DNA from 3 places in the Micromonospora sp. NPDC049799 genome. Region 1 is predicted to be linked to each of the others. Evidence: riboswitches for the same ligand, from Rfam matches in the RefSeq annotation. Region 1 holds a riboswitch; each other region holds the start of a gene.
The links. A riboswitch is a leader RNA that binds a small molecule or an ion and turns the genes downstream of it on or off. The one in region 1 is predicted to bind cyclic di-AMP.
Positions count from the first base shown of each region.

Region 2: it holds a riboswitch for cyclic di-AMP, as region 1 does, so the genes downstream of both, AB0I76_RS17030 (hypothetical protein) here and AB0I76_RS20280 (transglycosylase family protein) in region 1, are expected to answer to the same signal.
Region 3: it holds a riboswitch for cyclic di-AMP, as region 1 does, so the genes downstream of both, AB0I76_RS05685 (hypothetical protein) here and AB0I76_RS20280 (transglycosylase family protein) in region 1, are expected to answer to the same signal.

Region 1 covers NZ_JBFAMU010000295.1:3,890-6,144, forward strand. The annotation lists gene htpG (molecular chaperone HtpG) at 1-300, opposite strand, end outside; gene AB0I76_RS20280 (transglycosylase family protein) at 424-1,065, opposite strand; cyclic di-AMP (ydaO/yuaA leader) riboswitch at 1,065-1,237, opposite strand; partial or broken gene AB0I76_RS20285 (PAS domain-containing protein) at 1,570-2,255, shown strand, end outside.
Region 2 covers NZ_JBFAMU010000211.1:2,546-4,800, reverse strand. The annotation lists gene AB0I76_RS17030 (hypothetical protein) at 42-1,103, opposite strand; cyclic di-AMP (ydaO/yuaA leader) riboswitch at 1,108-1,239, opposite strand; gene AB0I76_RS17025 (cation diffusion facilitator family transporter) at 1,390-2,255, opposite strand, start outside.
Region 3 covers NZ_JBFAMU010000038.1:2,327-4,581, forward strand. The annotation lists gene AB0I76_RS05685 (hypothetical protein) at 23-1,036, opposite strand; cyclic di-AMP (ydaO/yuaA leader) riboswitch at 1,041-1,171, opposite strand; gene AB0I76_RS05690 (YibE/F family protein) at 1,338-2,255, opposite strand, start outside.

The DNA.
Region 1 (2,255 bases):
CTTGGCGATCGTGCCGATCACCTGGACCACCTCGTCCCGCGACATCCCGATGCCGTTGTCCCGGACGGTGAGGGTCCGCGCGTCCCGGTCGACCTCGATCGCGATGTGCAGGTCGGTGGTGTCGACGTCGAGGTCCTTGTCCACCAGGGACGCCAGCCGCACCTTGTCCAGTGCGTCGGAGGCGTTCGAGATCAGCTCGCGCAGGAAGACGTCCTTGTTCGAGTAGATCGAGTGGACCATCAGCTGGAGCAGCTGACGTGCCTCGGCCTGAAACTCCAACGTCTCGGTCCGGTTGCTCACACCGTGTCCTTTCATGCTCGACGACCACGAGAAGGTTCGCGGAAAGGATACGAGTCGTCGCGGACGGCGATGCGACGACGCCCGGCCGGTGGTGCCGGCCGGGCGTCGTGAAGGGGGTACGCGTCAGAGACTGAGCCGCTGCCCCGGGAAGATCAGGCCCGGGTCGCCGCCGACGACGCGCTCGTTGCGCTCGTACAGCGCCCGCCAGCCACCGTCGACGCCGTGCGAGGTGGCGATCTTGGCGAGGGTGTCGCCCGGCTCGACCACGTGGGTCTCGCCGCTGCCCGACGGTGTGGTGTTCCGCGTCGAGCGCTCGTTGCCGGAGTCGCGCTTCGTCGTGCCGGAGTCGCGCTTCGTCTCCGAGGACCGCTCGGTCTTCTTCGGGGTGTACGCCTTGGTGGAGCCGCCCCGCTTGCCGCAGGTCGGCCAGGCGCCGATGCCCTGGCCGTCGAGCACCCGCTCGGCCACCGCGATCTGCTCACCGCGGCTGGCCAGGTCGGCCCGCTTGGCGTACTTGAGGCCGCCGTAGCCCTCCCAGGTGCTCTGGGCGAACTGGAGGCCGCCGTAGTAGCCGTTGCCGGTGTTGATGCTCCAGTTGCCGCTGGACTCGCACTGGGCGATCGCGTCCCAGTTGACGCTGTCGGCCTGTGCCGGTGCGGCCGGGCCGAAGATCGCGACCGCGCCGGTCACGGCGCCGACGGCGAGGGTGCCGACGGCGGTACGACGGGCGGTGCGACGGTGCCGGGCCTGGTAGTCAGATGCCATCGATGTGTCCTCCACGCCTGCGAGGTCAGCTGTCGGGTTCGGGCCGAGGAGCCCGGCCGCCGAGGGCGGCTTCACCCCGAGGTGACGTGCACCGAGGAACGTGTGGGTCCCCCGCTCCATGCCTGGGTGACGGGTTCCGACGGTCGGCGGCAGGATTAGGCGTTACCGACCGTGGTGTTCGCGTCGCGAACCCGCTCGACGTTAGGGGCGCTTCGCGTCGATTGCCCACTTCTCGTGAACTTCCTCACCGCGCAGCGCGGGAGCACCGGCCGCCGACTTGCGCCCCGTCCGTACCTGTGGTCGCGCTAGCTTTCCCCGATCGTGACCTGTGGCGGGAACCACAGGTGGTGTGGATACGGGTGGGGGTGGGTACAGACGATCTCCGGGGTGGCGGCGGATTCGTGAGCGTGCCCAGGTGCCAGGATGTGGGCAGCTAACGCCAGCAAGGGGTGGTGGGCCCCGGAACGGGGCTGCGATGGGACTCGGTCGAGGGTGACGCAACGGGTGGGTGACCTCTTCGTAGGCGGTGGGGACGCCGGACGGCTGATGGCACGGCTCGACTGGTCCTCCACGCCCCTCGGCCCGGTCGAGCGCTGGCCCCAGAGCCTGCGCGCCGCCGTGCGGATGGTGCTGTCGTCCCGGTATCCGATGCTGCTGCTGTGGGGAACGGAGTTCACCCAGCTCTACAACGACGCCTACTCGGCACTGATCGGGGACAAACACCCCAGCGCCCTCGGTGGCGACGTGCGGGTCACCCTCGCCGAGGGCTGGGACGTGCTGGCCCCGCTGATCGACGAGGCGATGACGACCGGGGTGGCCAGCTGGGTGCCGGCCCTCCAACTGCTGCTCGACCGCTCCGGCTACCGCGAGGAGGCGTACTTCAGCGTCTCGCACGCGCCCGCCCGCGACGACGACGGCCGTACGGTCGGGGTGCTCACCGTGTGCAGCGAGGTGACCGAGCAGGTGGTCGGCGAGCGCCGGCTGCGTCTGCTGCGGGATCTGACGGTCGGCGGGGACGGACGCACCGTGGACGTGGCCGGCACCTGTCACCGGCTGGCCGAGGCCGTCGGCGGGTACGCGCTGGACGTCCCGTTCGCCGCGATCTACCTGCGTGACGGCGGCGTGCTGCGGCGGGCGGCGTGCGTCGGCGGGGACGTGGTGGCCGCGGCGCTGCCGGAGAGCGTGCCGAC
Region 2 (2,255 bases), on a different contig from region 1:
TGGGCCGCCGCGAGGCGTCCACCGGGGGCCGTCGGCGCCGGTCAGTAGACCGACAGGTGCACGTGGTTGGTGTGGTCGCTGGAGGGGTCGCCGTTGGCCCCGCTGTACGACTTCCACCCGCTGCTGGGCAGCCAGATCTGCCGGTACCAGATCACGTAGAGCACGGCGAGCCGGTCGGCGTTGTTGACATAGAACGCGGCGAGGTTGTTGCCGTACGTCCGGTCCCCACCGCTGGCGTCGCCACCGAAACCGTCCTGCTGGGCGGCGAAGTCGCAGGCGCGACCCTTCGGGTGCTCACCCGAGCCGCCGGGCCGGTAACAGGAGACGTACCGGGTGAAGTTGGCCGCCTTGGCCTGGTTGAGCGCGTGCAGGGTGCGCGGCGTGATGCAGCCGTCCGCCGGGGTCGGGTCGTTCACGCTGCACGACTCGGTCGGCCAGGAGCCGTCGGGGTTGCGCGGTGCCGGCTTCGCCGTCGCGCTGGCGGTGCGGCTGCCGCTGCTGCTCGGCGGGCTGGACGCCCGCTCGTTCGCCACGGTGAGGGCCTTCTCCGCCTGCTGCTTGCGCTTGGCCATCACCGTCTGCTGCTTGGTCTGCTCCCGGATCTCGACCTCCACGGCCAGCTTGGCCTGGGCGGCCTTGTCGCGGGCCTCCTGGAGCCGGCGCAGCGCCCGGTCCTCGTTGGCGGCGACCTGGTCCAGCGCGGCGGCGCGGTCCATGAAGCCGTCCGGGGAGCTGCTGTTGAGCAGGGCGGAAGCGGCGCTGAGCCGACCGGTGCGGTACGCGAGACCGGCGAGCTCCCCGACCTGCTGGCTCCGTTCGGCCAGCTCGGTCTCGTTCTTCTTCACCTCCGCGGCGAGCTGCTGCTGCCGCCGGAGTGAGGTGTCCAGGGCCCGTTTGGCGTCGAGGTAGCCCTTGCTGGCCGCTTCGAGCTGGGCCCGCAGGGCGGGAGTACCGCCCTCCACGTCGTCCCCGGGGGCGGCCAGAGCGGCGGTCGGGACGGGGGTGGCGCCGGCGGGGACCGGTGTGCCGCCCAGGGCGACGGCGAGCGTCGCGGCGATCAGGGCCGCTGTCCGGGCGGCGCGTCGTCGTACGGGTGTTGGCATGCAGGTGTCCTTCCGTCAGCCGCCGACCGGGTTAGCTGACGGGTTCGGGACGGAAGATCCCTACCGCTGACGCGGATGCACCCCAGGAACGCGGTTCCCCGGTTCGCCGTGGCAGGCGATTAGGCGGCGGCCACCGCCGGCACCGGTGGGTGCCGCCTGGCGGAGGCCGGATCAGAGCCTACCGGTGCTGGTGGGACGCTTGCAGCGGTGGTGACGCATGGTGCGCACGCCCTTACCGACAAAACCGGCATAAGCACACTTTACACACTCTGAATTAAGGAGATGCTCAACACCACTCAACTGTCCCGCAGGCCCCGGGAGTCGCGCCGGGCTCGATCTGCAACGTGGCGTGGTCGATCCGGAAGTCCTCCCGCAGCGCCGTCCGGGCCGCCGTCAGCACGGCGCCGACCTCGGCGTCCGGGGTCGTGGTGAGGTGCGCCGAGGCCACGTCCATGCCCGAGGTGAGGGTCCAGACGTGGAGGTCGTGCACCTCGGCGACGCCGGGCACGGCGGCCAGCCGGTCGTGCACGGCAGTGACCTGGAGGTGCTCCGGGGCGGCCTGGACCAGGATTCGCAGCGCGGACCGGCCCAGTCGCCACGTGCGGGGCAGGATGAACACACCGATCGCGACCGCGACCAGCGGGTCAGCCCACCACCAGTCGGTGACGGAGATCAGCAGGGCCGCCCCGATCACCCCGAGTGAGCCGAGCAGGTCGCCGAGGACCTCCAGGTACGCCCCCTGGAGGTTGATGTTCTCCTTGGCGCCGGGGCGCAGCAGGCCGAAGGCGACGAGGTTCGCGAGCAGGCCGAGCACGGCCACCACCAGCATCGGGCCGGCGGACACCTCCGGGGGGTCGCCGAACCGGCGTACCGCCTCGACCACCACGTAGACCGCCACGCCGGAGAGCAGCACGGCGTTCGCCAGGGCGGCCAGCACCTCCAGCCGGTACAGGCCGAAGGTGCGCTGCGGGTCGGAGGTGCTCCGCCGGGTGGCGGTGATCGCGGCCAGGGCCATGCCGATGCCGAGCACGTCGGTGAACATGTGCCCGGCGTCGCTGAGCAGCGCCAGCGAGCCGGTGCGGAGGGCCGTCACGGCCTCGACCGCCATCAGCGCGCCGAGCAGCGCGAAAGCGGCCCAGAGTCGCCCTCGGT
Region 3 (2,255 bases), on a different contig from region 1:
CGACACGCTGTCCGGGTCGCCGTCAGAGCAGCGACACGTGGACGTGGTCGGTGTGGTTCGAGGGACCGCTGTACGACTTCCACCCGGTCGCCGGGAACCAGATCTGTCGGTTCCAGATGACGTAGTAGATGCCGAGCCGGTCGGCGTTGCGGACCAGGAAGGCGGTCAGGTTGTTGCCGTACATCCGGGTGTCGTTGTTGTACCAGGACCGGAAGCCGCTGTTCTGGAGCGACCAGTCGCAGGCGCGGCCCTTGGGATGCTCGTACGGCCCACCGGACCGGTAGCAGCCCACGAACCGGGTGAAGCCGGCCCGCTTGACCTCCTTGTACATGTGCAGCGTCCGGGGCGTGACGCAGCCGGAGGTGGTGGGGTCGGGCTGGCTGCACGACTCGGACCGCCAGTCGCCGTCCGCCGTCCGGCCCGGTGCGACCCGGGCGACCGGTGACGTGGCGTTCACCAGGCCGCCGGTGAGGCCGGTGCCGCCGACCAGGTCGAGGGCCTTCTCGGCCGCGGCCCGATCCCGGTTGATGTTGTTCCTCAGGCGCTGCTGGTCCCGGACCTCGGTGTCGACCGCCAGCTTCGCCTGTTGCACGCGGGCCTTGGCCGCGTTGACCTCGGCGAGCTGCTTGGCGTTGACCATGTTCAGCTCGTCCAGGGCGCCCGCGCGCTGCACGAAGGAGTCCGGGGTCCGGGCCTCCAGCAACATCGACACGGCGCCGATCCGTCCGCTCCGGTACGACTGGGCCGCGATCTCGTTGACCTGCGGCGCGAGCGCGTTCAGCTCGCGCTGGAGCCGGCTGACCTCCAGCTCCAGCTCCCGTTGGCGCTTCTGCGACTTCTTCAGGGCCGCCTCGGCCTTCACGAAGTCACGGTTCTTGGCCTCGATGACGTCGTTGAGCAACGTCGGCTGGCTGTCGTGGCCCGAGGGCTTCGGGGGTGCCGGTGCGGCGGACGCCGGGAGGGGCCCGACGAACACGACCAGCGCGGCGAGCACGGCCACCACAGGTGTCAACCAGCGGCGTAGGGGTGCCGTCACAGTGTTCCCTTCCGTCGACCGCCGACCGGGTTAGCTGACGGGTTCGGGGCGGAAGTGGCCCCTACCGCATTCGCGGATTCACCCCAGGTACCTGGGTCCCCGGTTCGCCTCGCGGCGATTGGGCGGCGGCACCGCAGGCGCCGCTGCGCGCCTTCGGCGGTGACCGGCAGCGAGGTTACCCGACAGTCGTCCTGGGGATCTACGTCTGGTAGCCGACCAAACGAGCTATTTCGACGCCAAAGCCGATGACCAGTGACGCGACTATCAGGCGGGTGGGTCCGCGTGATCACGCTACGCAGTTTCACCATGCGGTGTCCGTGCTCCTGTCCCGGTCGGGCCACCTGCCGGGGGTGGCGGGGGAGGTGTCCGTCGCGCGGGGGGCGCTCAGCGCCTCCAGCGCCTCCGCCCGTACCGCCGCCCGGGGGAGCGGCGGGTCGGGCGGTGTGTCGCCGGCGGTGGCCGTACCACCCCGCCGGCCGGCCGTGGTGACCACGGCCGCCAACGCGGTGGTGAGCGGCACCGCGGCGATCAGACCCAGGGTGGCGACCGCGCTGCGGACGATCTCCTGGGCCAGGAACTCACTGGTGAGGATCTGGGTCACCGCCCGCGAGTCGGCGGTGAGCAGGAGCAGCACGGGCAGCGAGGCGCCTGCGTACGCCAGCACGATCGTGTTCACCGTGGAGGCGATGTGCGCGCGGCCGACCCGGGTCGCCGCCCGGTAGAGCTGCAACCGGGTCAGCCCGGGGTTGGCGTGCGCCAGTTCGGTGACCGTGGCGGCCTGGGTGACCGTGACGTCGTCGAGCACGCCGAGCGAGCCGATGATGATGCCGGCCAGCAGCAGCCCGTGCAGGTCGACGTCGGCCTGGTACATCGACAGCGTGGTGGCGTCCTCGCTGCCGTACCCGGTCAGGTGGGTCGCGGCGGTGGCGAGCGTGCCGAGCACGCCGGTCAGCACCAGGCTGCCGAGCGTCCCGAGCACCGCCACGGATGTCTGCGCGGTCACCCCGTGGGTCAGGTAGAGCACCACGAACATGATCAACGCGGCGCCGACGACCGCGACCAGCAGCGGCGACTGCCCGGCGCTGATCCCGGGCAGCACGAAGGTGAGCAGGATGGCGAAGCTCGCCGCGAGGCCGGCGAGCGCGGCCAGCCCGCGCCACCGCCCGAACGCGACGATCGCGGCGGCGAAGAGGGCCACGAGCCAGACCAGCGGTGCGCC